3 regions of the Rhizobium laguerreae genome follow, and region 1 is predicted to be linked to each of the others. Evidence: predicted binding sites of a transcription regulator. Region 1 holds the regulator's gene; each other region holds the start of a gene.

Region 1 (7,337 bases):
TTTGCCGCCATCTACATGGCCGAATACGCCTCGCCGAAGGTGCGCGGGGTCGCCAAGCCGCTGCTGGAAGTGCTCGCCGGCATTCCGACGATCGTCTACGGCTTCTTCGCGCTCGTCACCGTCGGTCCGTTCCTGCGCGATTTCTCCGCTCAGGTCAGCGGCCTTCTGTCCGGCAACTACAGCAATTTCATTCAGGCGCAGAGCGTTCTGACGGCCGGTATCGTCATGGGCATCATGCTGATCCCTTACGTGTCCTCGCTGTCGGACGATATCATCACCGCCGTGCCGCGGTCCCTGCGTGACGGTTCGCTCGGTCTTGGTGCCACACGCTCCGAAACCGTCAAGAAGGTGGTCTTGCCCGCAGCCCTTCCCGGCATCGTCGGCGCATTGCTGATGACTGCCTCGCGCGCCGTCGGCGAAACCATGATCGTCGTGCTGGCCGCCGGTGTGGCCGCCCGCATCCAGATCAACCCGTTCGAGCCGATGACGACGGTGACGGTCAAGATCGTCAACCAGCTGACCGGCGACCTTGAGTTCACCTCGCCGCAGACGCTGGTTGCCTTTGCCCTTGGCATCACCCTGTTCTGCATCACGCTTTGCCTCAATATCTATGCGCTTTACATCGTGCGCAAATACCGGGAGCAGTACGAATGACGGATATTGTTTCTCCCACATCAGGCGTCACCGTTTCCAAGGCGCCCGCGCGCCGCGATATCGGCATCAAGCGCCGCTATGCCGCCGAGCGCCGGTTCCAGGCCTATGGCATCGCCGCCATCACCTTCGGTCTCGTCTTCCTCTTCATCCTGCTGTGGACGGTGATCGGCAAAGGTTATACCGCCTTCCAGCAGACGGCGATCACCCTGCCGATCGAATTCGTCGAGAAGACGATCGACCCCGACAATAAGCGTGCGACCGATCCCTCGGTGCTGATCGCCGCCAATTATCCGGTTCTCCTGCGTGACGCGATCGTCAAGCAGCTGAACATCAATGCCTCGAGCCGTCCCGACGTGCGCGATGCAACCGCCATGCTGTCGAAGAGTGCGCCGATCCAGCTGCGCGATATGGTGCTCGCCGATCCGTCGATCATCGGCAAGACGGTCAATGTCACGGTGCTCGCCGACGCCAATGTCGACAGCGCCAACAAGGCCCAGATCGACCTCTCGGTCGATGAGAAGAACCGCAAGGTCAACGACAAGCAGGTCGGCTGGATGAACGAGCTGAAGGCGAGCGGCGCTCTCCACAAGCAGTTCAACACCGGCCTCTTCGTCAACGGCAATTCCAGCCGTCCGGAGGCCGCAGGCCTTGGCGTCGCCCTGATCGGCTCGCTCTACCTGATGCTGATCGTCCTCGTGCTCGCTCTGCCGATCGGCGTCGCCGCCTCGATCTATCTCGAGGAGTTCGCGCCGAAGAACAAGCTGACGGACCTGATCGAGGTCAACATCAACAACCTCGCCGCGGTGCCTTCGATCGTCTACGGTCTGCTCGGTCTTTCCGTCTTCATCAATTTCATCGGCCTGCCGCGCTCGGCCTCGCTGGTCGGCGGCCTGGTGCTGACGCTGATGACCCTGCCGACGATCATCATCGCGACGCGTGCGGCACTGCGCGCCGTGCCGCCGTCGATCCGCGCCGCAGCGCTCGGCCTTGGCGCTTCGAAGATGCAGATGGTGTTCCACCATGTGCTGCCGCTCGCCATGCCGGGCATCCTGACCGGCACGATCATCGGCCTGGCGCACGCGCTCGGCGAAACCGCGCCGCTGCTCCTGATCGGCATGGTCGCCTTCGTCGCCAATGCGCCGACGACACCGCTCGATCCCTCGACGGCTCTGCCCGTACAGGTCTATATGTGGGCCAACGAGGCAGAACGTGCCTTCGTTGAGCGTACTTCGGGTGCCATCATAGTCCTGCTCCTGTTCCTGATCGTCATGAACATGGGCGCCATCCTCTTGCGTCGTCGCTTCGAGCGCCGCTGGTAAACGGAGTTAAACATCATGAATATGTTGACGGAAGCTGCAGTTGAAAAGGCGCTGGATCAGAAGATGAGCAACGTCCCTTATAAGATGATCGGAAAGGATGTCTCGGTATACTACGGCGAGAAGCGCGCGCTTTTCGATGTGAACCTGAACGTCCGCGAAAACACCGTAACCGCTCTGATCGGCCCGTCCGGCTGCGGCAAGTCGACCTTCCTGCGGTGCCTCAACCGCATGAACGATACGATCGACGGCTGCCGCGTCACCGGCAAGATCACGCTTGATACCGACGATGTCTATGATCCCGATATTGACGTCGTCGAACTTCGCGCCCGCGTCGGCATGGTCTTCCAGAAGCCGAACCCGTTCCCGAAGACGATCTATGAAAACGTCTCCTACGGCCCGCGCATCCATGGCCTTGCCAAGTCGAAGGCCGATCTCGACCAGATCGTCGAAACCAGCCTGCAGCGCGCCGGCCTCTGGAACGAGGTCAAGGACCGCGTGCACGAATCCGGCACCGGCCTGTCGGGCGGTCAGCAGCAGCGCCTCTGCATTGCGCGTGCCGTCGCCGTCAGCCCTGAAGTCATCCTGATGGACGAGCCCTGCTCGGCGCTCGACCCGATCGCCACCGCCAAGGTCGAGGAACTGATCCACGAGTTGCGCGAGAACTACACGATCGTCATCGTCACCCACTCCATGCAGCAGGCCGCGCGTGTCTCGCAGCGCACCGCAATGTTCCACCTCGGCAATCTCGTCGAGGAGAACGACACCGACAAGATGTTCACCAATCCCGACGATCCGCGCACCCAGGACTACATCATGGGTCGCTTCGGTTGATTTTGGCGACACCAAGCCTTCCCGTTATTCGAGGATAAAGCCCCATGGCATCGACACATATTTTTTCTGCCTACGATGATGATTTGAAGTTCCTGTCCAGGCGGATTTCCGAAATGGGCGGCCTGGCCGAGCAGATGGTCAGCGAAGCCGTCCGCGCCCTCGTCAACGGCGATACCGCACTGGCGCAGAAGGTCATCTCCGACGATGTGATCCTCGATCACGCCGAACGCGAAATCGGCGACAAGGCGATCGTCACCATCGCCCGCCGTCAGCCGATGGCCTCGGACCTGCGTGAAATCATGGGTTCGATCCGCATCGCCGCCGATCTCGAACGCGTCGGCGACCTCGGCAAGAACACCGCCAAGCGCGTCATCGCCGTCCAAAGCACTGGCGTTCCCCGTAAGCTCGCCCGCGGCCTCGAGCATCTGTCCGAGCTGGCGCTCGTCCAGCTCAAGGAAGTACTCGATGTCTACACCAATCGTTCAGCCGACAAGGCGAATGCGATCCGTGAACGCGACAACGAGATCGACGCGATGTACACCTCGCTGTTTCGCGAACTCCTGACCTATATGATGGAGGATCCGCGCAACATCACCAGCTGCACGCATCTTCTCTTCTGCGCCAAGAATATCGAGCGCATCGGCGACCATGCCACCAACATCGCCGAGACGATCTTTTACATGACGACAGGCGCACAGCCGGAAGGCGATCGTCCGAAGGACGACAGCGCCAACACCGTAGGCGCGGTCACGGAATAACCGCCCGCATAGTTAGTTGCGTGCGCGCCCGTCCGGGCGCGCAAAGAGGTCGCAGCCAATTTCTGAATTTGCGCAGGATGAATTGCTTAAATCACCCCTGATTTAAGGATGATGCGCGAGGAGACCGACACGCATGATCCCGAGAGTTGCAGTTGTTGAAGACGAGGAAGCCCTCAGCGTGCTTCTTCGCTACAATCTCGAAGCGGAAGGCTTCGAGGTCGATACCATCCTTCGTGGCGACGAAGCCGAGATGAGGCTTCAGGAGCGCACGCCCGATCTTCTCATCCTCGATTGGATGCTGCCCGGTGTCTCCGGCATCGAGCTCTGCCGGCGCCTGCGCATGCGGCCCGAGACCGAGCGCCTGCCGATTATCATGCTGACGGCGCGCGGCGAGGAGAGCGAGCGCGTCCGCGGATTGTCGACGGGTGCCGACGATTATGTCGTCAAGCCCTTCTCGACCCCGGAACTCGTTGCCCGCGTCAAGGCGATGCTGCGCCGCGCCCGTCCCGAGGTGCTGTCGACGGTGCTGAAATGCGGCGATATCGAGCTCGACCGCGAAACCCATCGCGTCCATCGCAAGAGCCGCGAAGTCCGCCTCGGCCCCACCGAATTCCGCCTGCTGGAATTCCTGATGTCGTCGCCGGGCCGGGTGTTCTCCCGCTCGCAGCTTCTCGATGGCGTCTGGGGCCACGATATCTATGTCGACGAGCGCACCGTCGACGTCCATGTCGGCCGTCTGCGCAAGGCGCTGAATTTCTCCAACATGCAAGACGTCATCCGCACCGTCCGCGGCGCCGGTTATTCGATGGAAGCCTGAGGGCTTCCGTTCTGGTTACTGACAGAGTCGACCGACGATTTTTTCGTCGTGCTCGGGCTTGTCCCGCTGCTGTCCGGTTCGCGGCGATAGACCGCCCCTCATCCGGCTGCCGCCACCTTCTCCCCGCTCGCGGGGCGAAGGGACCCGCTGCGACGTCTCCGTTCCCCGTCCTCCACCTCTCCTGTGGCACGTCCCCTCGCCCCGTTTACGGGGAGAGAGTTAGGGTGAGGGGCAGCCATCCCGCAATAAGCGCTTCCATCCACTCGCATAAAAAAACGGGCCACTCGGCCCGCTTTCTGCATTCTAAACGATGTTCGCTCGTTCAGCTGGCCCGCGCCGCTGCCCGGCGGCGTTCATTCACCGGCTGGTAGGCGAGTTTCTGGTGATAGCCGCAATAAGGCGAATTGTCGGGGGATTCGCAGCCGCAGAAATGGAAGTCGTCCTTCAGCGGATCGCCGACTGGCCACTTGCAGGTGCGTTCGGTCAGTTCCGTCAGGCCGAGGCGGCGCGAAATCGGCACCACCACGTTGCCCCTCGGCACGTATTCCATTTCCTCGATCGTTTCGATCTCGATCTCTTCCTTCAGCATCGTCGCGCCCTGCTGGCGGGTGACGGTGCGGGTCGTGATCCGGGAGGCGTAGTTCGGTGCGCGCGGCGCCGATGTGTTGCGCTTCGGCGTTCGCGCCGCGGTGTTGGTGCCGCCGGCCTTGGCACGGCCGGGAAGGCACAGCCGGTGCACTTTGCCGATGACCGCGTTTCTGCTGACCCCACCGAGCTGCGCAGCAATCTGGCTGGCGCTCAGTCCTTCGGCCCAAAGCTTCTTGAGTTTCTCGACCCGCTCGTCTGTCCAGTTCATGCCCTGTCTCCACCTTTTGCGTTGGTGATGGCAGAATCCCTCACCGTTGTCCCGGGAGCTCCGAAACAAGAAACGCTTGATCAATTTTGGTGACTAGTTCCGCCGCATGCAGTCTAGTAATTGATCTTTAACCTAGTGTGAGGCTGACTCCGTGACAAGAGTCGCATGAATCCGGATGAATCGAATTCGTAGTTTTCCCCAACTTGCTGCCCCTGCGTGTCATTTCTGCAATAATGCCTGTTGATGACTGAAAATGCCGCTGTACACCCTTGCTGCATACGCTAAGGGCGCCGTTTTGTTGACATTGCAGCGCGAAAAGGAAATAGTGCCACTCGCCGCCGCAAGGCGGCATTTTTGATTTTTCGGGCCTGGTTTCCTTAGCCGGAGTCATTGCCCGGCAACTTTGATGGAGATCGCGCCATGGCTGAAGCCGCGCCGCTTTATGACACCTATTCTCGTGCCCCGCTGCGGTTCGAGCGAGGCGAGGGCGTGTGGCTGATCACCGAAAGCGGCGAGCGATATCTCGATTTCGGCGCCGGCGTCGCCGTCACGTCAGTCGGCCACAGCAATCCGCATGTGGTCGGCGCATTGAAGGAGCAGGCCGACAAGGTCTGGCACCTGTCGAACATCTATGAGATCCCCGGCCAGGAGCGTCTGGCAAAGCGCCTGACGGACGCCACCTTCGCCGACAAGGTGTTCTTCACCAATTCAGGCGCCGAGGCGCTCGAATGCGCAATCAAGACGGCGCGCCGCTATCAGTTTTCCAAGGGCCATCCCGAGCGCTTCCATATCATCACCTTCGAAGGCGCCTTCCACGGACGGACGCTGGCGACGATCGCCGCCGGCGGCCAGGAGAAATATCTCGAAGGCTTCGGCCCCAAGGCGCCAGGTTTCGATCAGGTGGCTTTCGGCGACATCGAAGCGGTCCGCGCCGCGATCACCGAGGCGACGGCTGGCATCCTCATCGAGCCCGTGCAGGGCGAGGGCGGCGTCCGTCCCGCCACGCCTGAGTTCATGAAGGCGCTTCGCCAGCTCTGCGACGACAACGGCCTGCTGCTGATTCTCGACGAGGTCCAGACCGGCGTCGGCCGCACCGGCAAGCTCTTCGCTCATGAATGGTCGGGCGTCACCCCCGACATCATGGCTGTCGCGAAGGGCATCGGCGGCGGTTTCCCGCTCGGCGCCTGCCTTGCCACATCAGAGGCCGCCTCCGGCATGAAGGCCGGCACGCATGGCTCGACCTATGGCGGCAATCCGCTTGCCATGGCCGTCGGCAGCGCCGTGCTCGACATCATCCTTGCCGATGGCTTCCTCCAGCAGGTGCGCGACGTAGCACTCGTCTTCCGCCAGGGTCTCGCCTCGCTGAAGGATCGTTATCCCGATGTGATCGAAGACGTGCGCGGCGAGGGGCTTTTGCTCGGCATCAAGGCTGCCGTTCCCTCAGCCGAACTGCTGCAGGCGATCCGCGCCGCCCATCTGCTCGGCGTGCCCGCCGGCGACAACGTCATCCGCCTTCTTCCGCCGCTTGTGGTCACCGCCGAGGAAGCCCGCGAGGGCCTTGCCCGCGTCGAGCGCGCCGCCGAGAGGATCCGCGCTTCCAAGGTTAAGAAGACGGCTTGAAGAAATTGCCGCCTTCGGGCGCAGCACAGGTACAGGTAAGTAGACGATATGAGCCCTAAACACTTCCTCGATCTTTCGGCGGTCACATCCGCCGATCTCAGAACGATCATGAACGATGCGCTCACCCGCAAGCAGGCCTTCAAGGCAGGCACGGGCGACAAGCCGCTCGCGGGCAAGATGCTGGCGATGATCTTCGAGAAGCCGTCGACGCGCACCCGCGTCTCCTTCGACGTCGGCATGCGCCAGCTCGGCGGCGAAACGCTGTTCCTGTCCGGCACCGAGATGCAGCTCGGCCGCGCCGAGACGATCGGCGACACCGCCAAGGTGCTGTCGCGCTATGTCGATGCGATCATGATCCGCACCACCGAGCATTCCAGGCTGCTGGAGCTTGCCCAGCATGCGACCGTGCCCGTGATCAATGCGCTGACGGATGACACCCATCCCTGCCAGATCATGGCCGATATCATGACCTTCGAAGAGCA
Region 2 (7,337 bases), on a different contig from region 1:
ACGGCTACGATCTCACCGTCGTCGGCCTGCCGAAGACTGTCGACAACGACGTCGTGCCGATCCGCCAGTCGCTCGGCGCCTGGACGGCCGCTGACGTCGGCGCGCACTTCTTCGACAATGTCGGCAACGAGCAGACCGCCGCCCCCCGCACCCTCGTCATCCATGAAGTCATGGGCCGCCATTGCGGTTGGCTGACGGCCGCCACCGCCCGCGCCTATCTGCAGCGCACCAGCCGCAACCAGTATGTCGACGGCCTGATGATGGACGCGCACCTGAAGAGTATCGACGCCGTCTACCTGCCTGAGATGGCCTTCGACCTCGACGCCGAGGCCGCCCGGTTGAAGGAAAGCATGGACCGCAACGGCCACGCCACGGTTTTCGTCTCGGAAGGCGCCTGCCTCGACGCCATCGTCGCCGAGCGCGAAGCCGCCGGCGAAACCGTCAAGCGCGATGCTTTCGGCCATGTGAAAATCGACACGATCAATGTCGGCGCCTGGTTCCAGAAGCAGTTCGCCAATCTGCTCGACGCCGAGCGTTCCCTGGTGCAGAAATCAGGTTATTTCGCCCGCTCGGCGCCCGCCAACGGCGATGACCTCAGGCTGATCCAGAGCATGGTCGATCTCGCCGTCGAAAGCGCGCTCAATAAAGTCTCCGGCGTCACCGGCCATGATGAAGGCCAGAACGGTAAATTGCGCACTATAGAATTCCCGCGCATCAAGGGCGGCAAGGCTTTTGACCTTTCGACGGCATGGTTTGCCGAAGTCATGGACAATATAGGCCAGAAATACAAAGAAGCGTGATTGACGGATGGTTAATATGATGTCTTTGCTTGTTCCTGAGGAATAGGAGGAGACACCATGTCACTTGAAGCTTGGCTCGCTTTTGCGGCCGCATCCGCCATCATGCTGGCCATACCGGGGCCGACGATACTGCTCGTCGTTTCCTATGCGCTCGGTCATGGGCGCCGGACGGCGTTCGCGACGGTGGGCGGCGTGGCGCTTGGTGACTTCACGGCGATGACGGCCTCTCTCTTCGGTCTCGGCGCCGTCCTGGCCGCCTCCGCGACCCTCTTCACCGTCTTGAAGTGGATCGGCGGCGCCTATCTGATCTGGCTGGGAATCAAGCTCTGGCGGGCTCCCATCATCGGCGAACCGATTGCAGACAACGACAACCTGCCGGAGGAGAAGTCGCTCAAGATTTTCCTCCACGCCTATGTCGTCACCGCCCTCAATCCGAAGAGCATCATCTTCTTCGTCGCCTTCGTGCCGCAGTTCCTCAATCCGGCCCTGCCCTTCGTCGGGCAGATGGCGATCATGGAAGCCACCTTCCTCGTGCTGGCGATCCTCAACGCTTCCACCTATGCCTTTCTCGCCCATAGCGCGCGCGGCCTGATTCGCAAGGCGAGCATCCAGCGCGCCGTAAACCGAACCGGAGGCACTCTGCTGATCGCTGCAGGCGCCGTAACGGCCGGGTATCGCCGTATTGCAGCGTAGAAATATTCCGAAATATTCCGTGGTTGCCGGAATGTCACGAATAGGTTAATGGGGTCACCAGGGCTTAAGGCTTTTGGTAACTTTTATACGCTGCCGGGGGCGGCGCGATTTCACGAAAGTGGCGGAATGGTAGCGATCGGATTATCCGGCCTGAAACGCAGTCTTGTCGTCTCGACGATACTCTGCGGCGTGATGACGGGATGTACGAGCGTCGAATACACGTCCCAGGCCGAACTGACAGCCGCCCAGACCGTCGTGCCCATGCCGAAACCCGGCGAAGATGCAACACTCGCCGCGATCCCGACAGCCGAAGGCGCAGCCGGTCAGTCGGTTGCAGGCGCCACCATCCCGCAGACATCCCCCTCCCTGACCGCAACGGCGATGCCGACCGTGACAGCCTCCCAGACTGGCGATCTTACCATGCAGGCAGGCATGCAGCCGGCCGCCTATGCGCAGATCCCGCTGACGCCCGAGATGACGGCGATCCAGTCCGTCGTGCCGACGCCACGTCCGGGAACGCCGGCACAGCCGACGACGCAGCTTGCCTTTGCCGCGACACCGCAAAACAGCGCGCTTGCAGCACTTGCCGCAGTCGACACCACGCCGCGTGCCAGCATGGACTACGGTTTCGACGAATCCGGGCCGATCGATCCGCCGACCGCGCCCCCGATGTTCAGCGACGACGACAAAGACGATGCGCCGACCGTCGAGAAGAGCTTTGTCACCAAGCTCATCCAGAAATATTCGAAAATCTACGAAATTCCCGAGACCCTGCTCCATCGCGTCGTTCATCGCGAGAGCCGCTATAATGCGAAGGCCTACAACAAGCGCGGCTATTTCGGCCTCATGCAAATCAAGTACAACACCGCCAAGTCGATGGGCTATGACGGTGCCCCGGGCGGCCTTTTCGATGCCGAGACCAACATCAAATATGCGGCGAAATATCTGCGCGGCGCCTGGCTCGTGTCCGACAGTAAGGAAGACGACGCCGTGCGCCTCTACGCGCGCGGTTATTATTACGACGCCAAGCGCAAGGGCATGACCGACATCGCCCACGGTAACTACTGAAACCCGGCAATTGCTGAAACAGGGATGACGGGTGAAACGGTGGCCTATGGCTACGGCTGGGCTTGCCGTTGCGATCCGGCCTGCTGCTCCGGCGCTCCCGATTGCGGCAAAGCCGCCAGGATCGCCTTGAGAAGCGTCCGCGGCTGGTAGCCGAACCAGCTGGGCGTCAGTCCGAGCCGAACCACGACCAGATTGGCGGACGGCACGATCGCCATGCTCTGCCCGTCATGCCCCGTCAGCCAGAACGTATCCTCCGGCAGCCCAAACGCGGCGCTCGAGCCGCCGCCGGGGGCAAGCCAGGCCTGGCCCTGCGTATACCGGCCGTTCGAAGCAGCCGTCGGGGTGCGCATGGCGCCGACAAAACCCTCCGGCAATAGACGCTGGCCGTTCCACACGCCATCCTGCAGCAGGAACTGCCCGAAGCGCGCCCAGTCATGTGCAGTCGCATAAAGATAGGAGCTTCCGGCGAACGTGCCGCGCGCATCGAGTTCGAACACGGCGCTCGTCATGCCAAGCGGGGCAAACAACGCGTCGCGCGGATAGGAAAACGCCGCCTGAGCATTGCCGACCCTGTCCATCCAGATGCGCGACAAAAGCACCGCCGTGCCACTCGAATAGCGGAATCGCTTGCCGGGGGCCGCCTCCATCGGCGCATTGGCCGGCAGCGATACCATGTCGGGATCGAGATAGAGCATGCGCGTTACGTCGGCGACATCGCCATAGTTCTCGTTGAAGGCAAGGCCGCTTTCCATGCCAAGCAGGTCGGAAACCTTTATTTTGGCGCGAGCATCGTCCTTCCACTGCGCCAGCAGATGATCGTCGTCGAAGGAGATCTTGCCGTCGAGCATCAGGCGACCGAGGATCGCCGCATTCACGGTCTTCGTCATCGACCATCCGATCAGCGGCGTCTTCGCCGAGAATCCGGGGGCATAGGCCTCCGCGACGATGCGACCACCCCGCACTACCACGACCGCCCGCATGGCCGGGCCGGCAAGCCCGGCATCGGCCAGCACAGCGGCAACCTTCGTGTCGGGATCGCCGACGTCCTCGCCCTGCGGCCATAACGCAGGGTTCGTTTCCATCTTGGCCGGCGCGTCGAAGGGGACGGCATTCGCTGCCGCCTCGAAATCGCCATCCGGCACACTCGTGCAGCCAAGCCCACCGCGATAGAGCGCATAACTCGATGCAAACAGCCCCATGAAGCGAGCCGTCACTCGGCCATTGTCACGGTCGACACTGACGCGTACAAGCCGCAGCAGCGGGTTTCCCGGCGCCTGCACATCGTCCTCCAGCACGTCCTCGGCGTTGCGCCCGGCGATAAAGACGTTGGAACAGACAATCTTGGCGGCATAGCCGTCCCCGACACGCAGGAGCTCCGGCGGGCTGACGAACAACCAGGCGGCGCCGGCAACGACGAAAAGAACGAGAAGGAGAGCAAGCGCCTTCAAGACACGCAGGACAAATCGCATGGCATTCCTCCGAATGCCCGGAGAGAAGCAGGAATTCCGTTTGCCGGAAAGGGGGCGGCGCGAAGAAGATCCGTCGCCTCGATCACTTTCCGAGGAGCTTGATGTTTTCGAACGGCGCGCGCCCACAGCCCACGTCATCAAACTGTAGCAGTGGCGCGCTACACGCCCTGAACGCTAAAAAGGTGACAGACTCATGTCAGAATTTGCACCGGATGCCGGCTTCCGCAAGAACCGGAAACTCAAGGACGCCCTTCTCCGCCATAAGGCTTTTTCGAAGGATGGCTTTTCCGAGCGTCTCTTCGGCCTTCTCTTCTCCGGCCTCGTCTATCCGCAGATCTGGGAGGATCCGGATCTCGACATGCAGGCGATGGAGCTGAAGCCAAACCATCGCATCGTTACCATCGGCTCCGGCGGCTGCAACATGCTCGCCTATCTCTCCAAAGCGCCGGCCTCGATCGACGTCGTCGATCTCAACCCGCACCACATCGCGTTGAACCGTCTGAAGCTTGCCGCCTTCAAGCACCTTCCCGGCCATGCCGATCTCGTCCGCTTCCTGGCAATGCCGAACGAGAAGTCGAACAGCCGCGCCTACGACCAGCATCTCGCCGCCCGTCTCGATGAGGCGACCCGCAGCTACTGGAACGGCCGTAAGTTCGGCCGTCGCCGCGTCACAGTCTTCGACCGCAACATTTACGAAACGGGCCTGCTCGGTCGCTTCATCGGCGCCGCCCACCTTCTTGCCCGCCTGCATGGCGTCAAGCTGCACGAGATGACCAAGACCCGCTCAATCCGCGAGCAGCGCCAGTTCTTCGACGAGCAGATCGCGCCGCTCTTCGAAAAGCCGGTCGTGCGCTGGATCACCGGCCGCAAGAGCTCGCTCTTCGGCCTCGGCATTCCGCCGCAGCAATATGACGAACTTGCAAGCCTTGCCGCCGATCATTCGATCGCGCCAGTGCTGAAGCACCGCTTGGAAAAGCTCGCTTGTCATTTCCCGATGAGCGACAACTATTTTGCCTGGCAGGCCTTCGGCCGCCGCTACGGCACCGAAGAGGAAGGCCCGCTGCCGACCTATCTGAAGTCGGACCACTATCAGGTAATCCGCGCCAATGTCGATCGCGTCAACGTTCACCACGCAAGCTTCACCGAGCTTCTGGCCCGCGAGCCGGCCGCCTCACGCGACCGCTACATCCTACTCGACGCGCAGGACTGGATGACGGACGAGCAGTTGAACGACGTCTGGACGGAAATCACCCGCACGGCGCGCGAAGGCGCCCGCGTGATCTTCCGCACCGCCGCCGAAAAAAGCATCATCGAAGGCCGCCTGGCTCCGGCGATCCGCGACCAATGGGATTATTTCGAAGAGAAGTCGCGTGAACTGACTGCGCTCGATCGCTCGGCAATCTACGGCGGCTTCCACATTTACGGGAAGAAGGCGTGAGTAAGGTCGGCACCGAGACGGCAGGACAGAGCGATGAACATGCCAGCCTCATGGATGGCATGTACCGCTATCAGCGCCATATCTACGACCTGACCCGCAAATATTATCTTCTCGGCCGCGACAGCACGATCCGCAATCTCGACGTGCCCGAAGGCGGCACGCTGCTTGAAGTCGGCTGCGGCACGGGGCGCAACATGGCTTTCGCCCACAGACATTTCCCGACCGCCAAGCTGTTCGGCCTCGACATTTCCCAGGAGATGCTGATTTCGGCGCGCAAGACCTTTGCCACCAAGGCGACGATCCCGGAATTGCGCGTCGCCGACGCCACGGCGTTCACACCGCGCGAATTCGGCGTCAGCGGCTTCGATCGCATCCTGATTTCCTATGCCCTGTCGATGATCCCGGACTGGCAGCGCGCCGTTGATGCATCGATTGCCGCCCTCAATCCCGGCGGCCAGCTGCACATCGTCGATTTCGGCCAGCAGGAAGGCTTGCCGGGCTGGTTCCGGCGCATGCTGCAGTCCTGGCTTGCAAAATTCCACGTCACCCCGCGCCCCGATTTGCGCGAGGTCCTGGAAGCGCAAGCCCATGAAAACAACGCGACATTGTTGTTCGATACCGTCGGCGGCGGTTATGCCTGGCGGGCAGCTATTATCAGCAAGCGCTCATAATTCGCTTGAAACTAACCGATTTTTTACGTTGATATGGCGAATAGAGGGTTATCCTCGGCTGACTCGTCTTTTTCGAAGGTCAGGTTGTGGGGCAAAGAGATCATTCGAGCTACGACGGGACGCCCATGCGCCGGCTATTGTTATGCGTTTTGCCCTTGGCCGTCCTTTTGGCCGGCTGCAGTTCCTCGGGTTATGACTATCTCGAAACGGCGTCGATCAAGCCGAAGACGCGCTTCAAGGACACCGATCCCCAGGATTTCGGAGCAAAGCATCCGCAGCAGAATCCGGTGCACGGCATCGATATTTCCAAATGGCAGGGCGATATCGACTGGGGCACGGTGAAGAATTCCGGCGTCTCCTTCGCCTTTATCAAAGCCACCGAAGGCAAGGACAGGGTCGATCCGCGCTTCGACGAATACTGGCGAGAGGCTGGCGCCGCCGGCATCCCGCACGCTCCCTATCATTTCTACTATTTCTGCTCATCCGCCGATCAGCAGGCCGACTGGTTCATCCGCAACGTGCCGAAGGCGGCCATGCGGCTGCCGCCGGTGCTCGACGTCGAATGGAACGGCGAATCGAAGACCTGCCGCTACCGTCCCGACGCTGAAACGGTGCGCGCCGAAATGCAGCGTTTCATGGACCGGCTGGAGGCCTATTACGGCAAGCGCCCGATCATCTACACCTCGGTCGATTTCCACCGCGAAAATCTCGCCGGCTACTTCCAGGATTATCATTTCTGGGTCCGTTCGGTGGCAAAACACCCCGAGGTGACCTATTCCGACCGCCGCTGGGCCTTCTGGCAATATACCTCGACCGGTGTTATTCCCGGCATTAGTGGGCCGACCGACATCAATGTCTTTGGCGGCAGCACAAAGAACTGGAACAATTGGGTCGCCGCCGTTTCCAAGGATAGAAATTCTTAGTAACGTCTTGCGATGTTTCTTGCTTCCGTCACATTCGTCTGTGAAAGCGACGGAAATCTGTTTGATATAAGGACCGCATCCATGCACCGCTCGCTCGCAAGCCGCTCTGCACTCGCCCTTCTGTTTGCCTTCGCCCTCGCAGGCGGCGCGGCCGCCCAGCAGGCGCCGGGCGCAGCCCCGGCAGCGCCCTGTGGCGGCGATCTGTCCGCCTTCCTCGAAGGCGTCAAGAAAGATGCTGTCGCAGCCGGCGCCAGTGCGGCAGCCGCCGACGAGGC
Region 3 (7,337 bases), on a different contig from region 1:
ATCGGGCGAATGCGTCGTGCTCGGTGGCCCATCGGGCATCGGCAAGAGCTCGCTGCTCAAGATGATCTACGGCAATTACGCCGTCGACACCGGCCAGATCCTCATCCGCCACGACGGACGTATCGTCGATCTCGCCTCCACCGATCCGCGCACCGTGCTCAACGTCCGCCGCAATACACTCGGTTATGTCAGCCAGTTCCTGCGCACCGTGCCGCGCGTCGCGGCGATCGACGTGGTTGCCGAACCGCTGGTGGCACGCGGCGAGGACGCCGTCACGGCACGGGAAAAGGCGGGCGCCCTGCTTGCCAGACTCAACCTGCCGGAAACGCTCTGGCAGCTTCCGCCCGCCACCTTCTCCGGCGGCGAGCAGCAACGCGTCAATATCGCGCGCGGCTTCATCACCGAGCACACGATCCTGCTTCTCGACGAGCCCACAGCCTCGCTCGATGCCAGGAACCGTGCCGTCGTCGTCGGCATGATCGCGGAAAAGAAGAAGGCGGGTGTGGCCCTTCTCAGCATCTTCCACGACGAAGAAGTGCGCGAAGCCGTCGCCGACCGCATTCTCGACGTCCAGCAGTTTTCACCCAGAAAGATCGTTGCATGAGCCGCAAGCTGGGCATCGAGCCCTACTTTCACGAAACGGCATCCGTCAGCGATTCCACCTTCGGGCGCTATACCGAGGTTTCCGAACGCTGCCGCATCAGCGAGGCCACCTTCGGCGACTATTCCTACATCATGCAGGACGGCTCCGTCTGGTGTGCGACGATCGGCAAGTTCGTCAATATCGCCGCTGCTGTGCGCATCAACGCCACCAACCATCCGACCTGGCGCGCGACGCTGCATCATTTCACCTATCGCGCCGCCGACTACTGGCCGGACGGCGACATGGAGACGGACTTCTTCGCCTGGCGTCGCGCAAACCGCGTGACGATCGGCAACGATGTCTGGATCGGCCACGGGGCGACCATTCTGCCGGGCGTCAACATCGGCAATGGCGCGGTGATCGGAGCCGGCGCCGTCGTCTCGAAGGACGTCGCGCCCTATACGATCGTCGGCGGCGTGCCGGCAAAGCTCATCCGAGAGCGCTTTCCAAGAGAGGTCGGCGAACGGATGGACAGGCTTTCCTGGTGGGATTGGGAGCATGCCCGACTGCACCAGGCGCTCGAGGATTTTCGCAACCTGAACGCGGAAGATTTCCTATCCCGCTACGGCGGTTAAAACCCCCGATATAGGGGGCGAAGAATTGTGACAGGACTTACACAAATATGACATGCGAGGTTCATCAAGCGGGACTAATGCGATGCTGATCAAGGCATGGATTGCAAGGGAAGAGCATGATGTTCGAGCTGAAGAATGTCACACGTCGTTTCGGAAAAAAGCTCGCTGTCGATTCCGTCACGCTCGCCATTCCCCAAGGCCAGATGGTCGGCATCATCGGCCGCTCCGGCGCCGGCAAGTCGACGCTGCTGCGCATGATCAACCGCCTTCAGGAGCCGAGCTCCGGCTCCGTTCATTTCGCCGGCGTCGAGGTCTCCGGGCTTCGCGGCCAGGCGTTGCGCAACTGGCAGCGCGACTGCGCGATGATCTTCCAGCAGTTCAACCTGGTGCCGCGCCTCGACGTTCTCACCAATGTTATGCTCGGCCGCCTCAACCACCGCTCGACGCTTCTGAGCCTGCTCAACATCTTCACCCGCGAGGAACGCGTGCATGCCATCGCGGCACTCGAACGCCTCGGCATCGAGCAGACGGCGCTGCAGGCAGCCGGCACGCTTTCCGGTGGCCAGCAGCAGCGCGTGGCAATCGCCCGCGCGCTGATGCAGAACCCGAAAATGGTTCTCGCCGACGAGCCGATCGCCTCGCTCGATCCGCTGAATGCCAAGATCGTCATGGATGCGCTACGCGATATCAACGAGCGCGAGGGCATCACCGTCATCACCAACCTTCACACGCTCGATACCGCCCGCAACTATTGTGAGCGCATCGTCGGCATGGCCGGCGGCCGCGTCGTCTTCGACGGCCAGCCCTCGGAGCTGACCGCCGAAGCGGTGAAGGAAATCTACGGGACCGACAAGGATGGCGCCGGCATCGACGAAACGCTGACCTCGACCAGCCTCGAATCCAAGCGGCGCGCCGCGGATCTCTCATCCGGCAGGGTGGCCAAAGCCGCTGCCGTGCACTGACCGTTTCCGGCCGACGGGACAACGGTCGGAAAAATAACTGACAAACAAACCATGTCACAAAAGGAGACTTCCATGTCTGCATTCCGCAAGATCATGATGGCAACCATCGCCGTCGCCGCCCTCGCCGGCAATGCCGCTGCCCAGGACGTCAAGGTCCTCCGCATCGGTCTCGATGGCGGTGAAAACGAAGCCGACCAGGTTCGCCGCACCGAATGCGTCAAGCCCGGCCTGATCGCTGCCACTGGCGTTTCTGAAGTTCAGCTCTTCCCGTCGCCGAACTACAACGGCGTCATCCAGGGTCTCCTTGGTGGCACGATTGACCTCGCCGTCATGGGCGCCGCCTCTTACGCCGCGGTCTATATCAAGGATCCGAACGCCGTCACCCCGGTTCTGACTACCAAGCAGGCAGACGGTTCGACCGGCTACTACTCGATCATGGTTGCCCGCAAGGACTCCGGCATCAAGACGCTTGCCGACGCCAAGGGCAAGAAGCTCGGCTTCGCCGATCCGGACTCTACCTCCGGCTACCTTGTTCCTAACGTTGCCCTTCCGAAGGCCACCGGCGCACCAGTCAAGCAGTACTTCGCTGAAACCGGCTTCGGCGGCGGCCACGAGAATCTCGTTCTCGGCGTTCTCGACAAAAAGTTCGATGTCGGTACCACCTTCGGTTCCGGTCAGGGCGACTGGGCGCAGGGCTACACCTCCGGCAACCTGCACCAGATGGTCACCAAGGGCCTGCTCGACATGGACGATATCGTCGAAGTCTGGAAGTCGCCGCTCATCCCGAACGGTCCGCTGATGGTTTCCCAGAAGCTGCCTGCCGACCTCCAGAAGAAGGTTACCGCCTACTTCGCCGAACTGCCGAAGACAGACAAGAGCTGCTTCGAATCGTTCACGGGCGGCGGCTACGTTGACTGGGCGCCGGTCGACCAGAGCTTCTACCAGACGATCATCGATGCCCGTAAGGCCGTTATCGGCGGCTGATCCTCAAGTCTGAACAGTCTTGCGGCGGCATCATGATGATGCCGCCGTTTTCCAAGAAGGAAGCCATATATGGCGCACTCGGCCGGCGCGGACTCTCTGAGCGGATTGCAGGAGGGCTCCCGCACCATCCTCGATCATTATCAGAGCCAGGTTCGAACGCGACGGATCTATACCGTCGTTTCAATCGTGGTCTTCCTGATCATCCTCTGCGCCTCGCTCGACTTCGCCAACGGCGCGAACTCGGGCAAGTTCTTCGAGCGCCTTCCCTATTTCTTCGACTTCATGAAGAGCTTCGTGCCGGACAGTCCGCTGGAGATCTTCCGCGCCATGTTCGACCTACCGTCGCCCTTCTCTGACGGTTCGATCAAATACGACTATACAAGCGACCGCGTCTGGATCACCGATAGTTTCTACATCCCGAATTTCTTCTACCAGCTCGCGATCACGCTCAACATCGCCATCGTCTCCACCATTCTCGGTGCGAGCGGCGCGTTCTTGCTCTGCTTTTTCGCTTCCACCAATCTGGTCGGTGCAGGCGTGACGCGCTGGGTCGTGCGGCGCATCATGGAAATCATGCGCGCCTTCCCGGAAATCGTCGTCGCCGGTCTTCTCGCCGCGATCCTGTCGATCGGTCCGATTTCGGCGATCATCGCGGTATGGGTCCATACTGTCGGCGCGCTTGGGAAGCTGTTCTTCGAAGTCGTCGAGAATGCCGACATGAAGCCGGATGAAGGCCTGCGCGCCGCCGGCGCCAGCTGGCTGGAGCGCGTGCGCTTCGCGATCCTGCCGCAGGTGCTGCCGAACTTCGTCTCCTACACGCTGCTGCGGACCGAGATCAACGTGCGCGCCTCGACTATTATCGGCGCCGTCGGCGGCGGCGGCATAGGTGAGGTCTTCAGTCTGTCGATCGGACGCGACCATGCTGCCAAGACCTACGCGATCATCATCCTGCTGCTGATCACCGTCATTTGCGTCGACCAGTTCTCCGCCTGGCTGCGCCGCCGGCTGATCGGCAAGCAGTCCTTCGAATTCGGCCAGGGAGCAGCCTGATGTCTTCTGTTCCGACGATCAACGCCGCCGAGCGTGAACGACTGCTTTCCGCCTATCCGGACGTCTTCCATCGCAGCTTCATGCAGCGCTGGGGTCTGCTCCTCATTTCAGCTGCGGTCTTCGTTTACCTTGCCTTCTGCTTCGCCTTCTTCAACGTCATCCCCACCTTCATGAACGGCAACTGGGACCGTGCGGCGATTTATGTCCAGGACTGGTATTCCTGGCGCGCCCAGCCGCGCCTGCGTTTCCAGAACGATCAGGTCGTCCCCCAATGGACGAGCCGCCGCCAGTATCCCGAGGGCGCCGATATCAACTGGCTGAAGCCCAATGCCGATGGCAGCCAATACACCGTCACCTTCGGCAGCGGCGACGACCGCATGGAAGTGACGCCGAGCCGCGTCGACGTCTATATCGGCGGCAAGCTCTATCCCGTGACCGTCACCCGCGATCGTGCCTCCCTGCCGGCCGATGCGCCTTCCCAGATGGAGCAGGACGACAACAAGGTGATCGTCTATTACGGCTTCGCGGGACAGGCGGAAATCCGTACCAGCCAGGTCTATGTCCAGCGCCGCTTTCTCGGCTGGGCGAACTTCTTCTTCGATACGCAGTCGCCCTTCTGGGGCCGGAACCTGCCTGAGGTGGTCGGCCTGATGTTCTCCGGCGAACGGCTCGATCCCAACCAGTCCAATGCCTCGCTGGCGTTGGACAACTTCCTGAACAACGCAAGCTGGCAGCATGGCGACATCCTGTCGAAGTTGATGCAGACGCTGGTCATGGCCTTTGTCGGTACGCTGTTCGGCACGCTGGTCGCTTTCCCGCTTGCCTTCATCGCCGCGCGCAACATCACGCGGAGCCGCGCTGCGAACTGGGGCACGAAGCGGCTCTTCGATTTCCTGCGCTCGATCGACATGCTGATCTGGGCGTTGTTCTTCACCCGTGCCTTCGGCCCAGGGCCGCTTCCGGGCATCGCGGCGATCTTCTTCACCGATACGGGCGCGCTCGGAAAGGTATATGCCGAAGCGCTCGAGAACATTGACGACAAACAGCGTGAGGGCGTGAGATCGGTCGGTGCGACACCGGTGGCCGTCCAACGCTACGGCGTCATCCCCCAGGTCCTGCCGGTGTTCATCTCGCAATCGCTCTATTTCTGGGAATCGAATACCCGCTCGGCGACCGTCATCGGCGCCGTCGGTGCGGGCGGCATCGGCCTCAAGCTGCTCGAATCCATGAAGACCAATTCGGACTGGGACAAAGTCGCCTATATGGTCCTGCTGATCCTCCTCGTGGTCTTCGCCTTCGACAACCTCTCGAATGCGCTGCGTTCGCGCGTGATGGGAAAAAAGGGCCACTGACGAACTGACGCCATCATCATTCTGTCACGGAAATCTTTTAGCCGGGAGCCTGCTTGCGGTTCGCCGCCAAATCACTGCACAGTGCGACCCCCATTTGGACGATCCCCAGGATAAAAGCCTTGCGCTACGCTCTCTATTTCTCGCCGCCGAAGGATGATCCCCTGACCGGCGCGGCCTCGCTCTGGCTCGGCCGCAATGCCTTCACCGGCGAGACCTATCCTGCACCGGAACATGAGCAGCTGGGTGCTGCAGAACAGTTCGAGCTGACCGCCGACCCCCGCCGCTACGGCTTTCACGCCACGATCAAGGCGCCGTTTTCGCTCGCCTCCTCCGTCACCGAGAAGGATCTCATGACCGTTGCCGAGGATTTTGCCCAGCGCACGCAAGCCTTCGAGATTCCTGAACTCGTGCTTGGCCAGCTCGGCCGTTTTTTTGCCCTCGTTCCCGGTTCTCATCATCAACCGCTTCAGGATTTCGCCGCGAAGGTGGTAAGGTCATTCGAACCGTTCCGCGCAGCGCTTTCCGAGGCCGATATGGCGCGGCGCAACCCGGAGAAGCTCAGCGGCAGCCAACGTGCCCATCTGCAGCGCTGGGGTTATCCCTACGTCATGGAGGATTTCGGCTTTCACATGACGCTGAGCGGCCAGGTGCCCGAAACACGCGCCGAGGTGATGAAAGCGATCCTGACCGAGCGTTTTGCCGATTTCACCGGCCGGCCGCTTTCGATTTCCGGCCTTGCCGTCTTCATCGAGGAGACGCGCGGTGCCCCATTCAAAGTTCATTCCTGGCTGCCGCTTGCCGGCGCCAAACGCTGAAAGACCTGACGCCATGAGCAAAGAGACCGTGTTTTCCAACGCCCGCATCGTTCTCGAGGACGACATCCTCTCGGGCTCGATCCTCATTCGCGACGGGAAGATCGCCGATATCACCGAGGGCAACTCGATAGCCGGCGAAGATTTTGAAGGCGACTACATCATTCCCGGCCTTGTGGAGCTGCACACCGACCATCTCGAAGGGCATTATCAGCCGCGCCCCGGCATTCGCTGGAACAAGACCGCCGCCATCCAGGCGCATGACGCCCAGATCGTCACATCAGGCATCACCACGGTGTTCGACTGCCTGCGTATGGGGGCGGACGAGGACGGCGGCTTCGAACATGGCGAGATGCGCGAGATGGCCGATGCCATTCAGTCGGCAGAGACGGAAGGCAGGCTGCGTGCCGAGCACCTGCTTCATTTGCGCTGCGAGGTCTCGGCCGACAATGTGCTCGAACATTTCGCCGATTTCGAAAACGACCGGCATGTGCGGCTCGTCTCGCTGATGGATCATGCGCCCGGCCAGCGTCAGTTTCAGACGATGGATCAGTATATTTTCTACTACCAGAAGAAGCGGGGGCTCAGCGACGAAGCCTTCGCGCGTTTCGTCGCCAAGCGCCAAGCAGAATCCGCGCGCAATTCGACGCCGCACCGCAACGCCATCGCCAAGGTCTGCGCCGAGCGCGGCATCACCGTGGCAAGCCATGACGATGCGACGCTCTCGCATGTCGACGAGGCGATCGACAACGGCGTGCGCCTGGCCGAATTCCCGACCAGTTTCGATGCCGCCCGGGCATCGCACGGACATGGCATGAGCGTGCTGATGGGCGCGCCGAACATCGTGCGCGGCAAGTCGCATTCCGGCAATATCGCCGCCCGCGACCTTGCCGAGATGGGGGTGCTCGACGTGCTTTCCTCCGACTACGTGCCGCTCAGCCTGCTGCATGCGCCGTTCA

Evidence for each region. The regulator PhoB, encoded in region 1, activates phosphate uptake and scavenging genes when phosphate is short. The targets are predictions, from matches to a motif close to TGTCATNNANCTGTCAT.
Region 2: HFO71_RS02445 (BtaA family protein) is a predicted target of PhoB. The motif match lies at 4,163-4,179, and genes of this name have one in related genera.
Region 3: phnC (phosphonate ABC transporter ATP-binding protein) is a predicted target of PhoB. The motif match lies at 1,255-1,271, and genes of this name have one in related genera.

What each region holds. Positions count from the first base shown of each region.
Region 1 covers NZ_JAAXQT010000002.1:120,943-128,279, forward strand. Annotated here, with positions in the region: gene pstC (phosphate ABC transporter permease subunit PstC) at 1-654, shown strand, start outside; gene pstA (phosphate ABC transporter permease PstA) at 651-1,973, shown strand; gene pstB (phosphate ABC transporter ATP-binding protein PstB) at 1,989-2,804, shown strand; gene phoU (phosphate signaling complex protein PhoU) at 2,849-3,562, shown strand; gene phoB (phosphate regulon transcriptional regulator PhoB) at 3,696-4,379, shown strand; gene HFO71_RS07505 (GcrA family cell cycle regulator) at 4,702-5,235, opposite strand; gene HFO71_RS07510 (aspartate aminotransferase family protein) at 5,656-6,855, shown strand; gene argF (ornithine carbamoyltransferase) at 6,904-7,337, shown strand, end outside.
Region 2 covers NZ_JAAXQT010000001.1:501,729-509,065, reverse strand. Annotated here, with positions in the region: gene HFO71_RS02465 (pyrophosphate--fructose-6-phosphate 1-phosphotransferase) at 1-800, shown strand, start outside; gene HFO71_RS02460 (LysE family translocator) at 858-1,493, shown strand; gene HFO71_RS02455 (lytic transglycosylase domain-containing protein) at 1,620-2,561, shown strand; gene HFO71_RS02450 (serine hydrolase domain-containing protein) at 2,612-4,030, opposite strand; gene HFO71_RS02445 (BtaA family protein) at 4,224-5,468, shown strand; gene HFO71_RS02440 (class I SAM-dependent methyltransferase) at 5,465-6,139, shown strand; gene HFO71_RS02435 (glycoside hydrolase family 25 protein) at 6,265-7,062, shown strand; gene HFO71_RS02430 (lytic murein transglycosylase) at 7,144-7,337, shown strand, end outside.
Region 3 covers NZ_JAAXQT010000006.1:275,768-283,104, forward strand. Annotated here, with positions in the region: gene phnL (phosphonate C-P lyase system protein PhnL) at 1-604, shown strand, start outside; gene HFO71_RS20200 (DapH/DapD/GlmU-related protein) at 601-1,218, shown strand; gene phnC (phosphonate ABC transporter ATP-binding protein) at 1,338-2,180, shown strand; gene phnD (phosphonate ABC transporter substrate-binding protein) at 2,253-3,164, shown strand; gene phnE (phosphonate ABC transporter, permease protein PhnE) at 3,234-4,214, shown strand; gene phnE (phosphonate ABC transporter, permease protein PhnE) at 4,214-5,566, shown strand; gene HFO71_RS20225 (DUF1045 domain-containing protein) at 5,686-6,381, shown strand; gene HFO71_RS20230 (alpha-D-ribose 1-methylphosphonate 5-triphosphate diphosphatase) at 6,395-7,337, shown strand, end outside.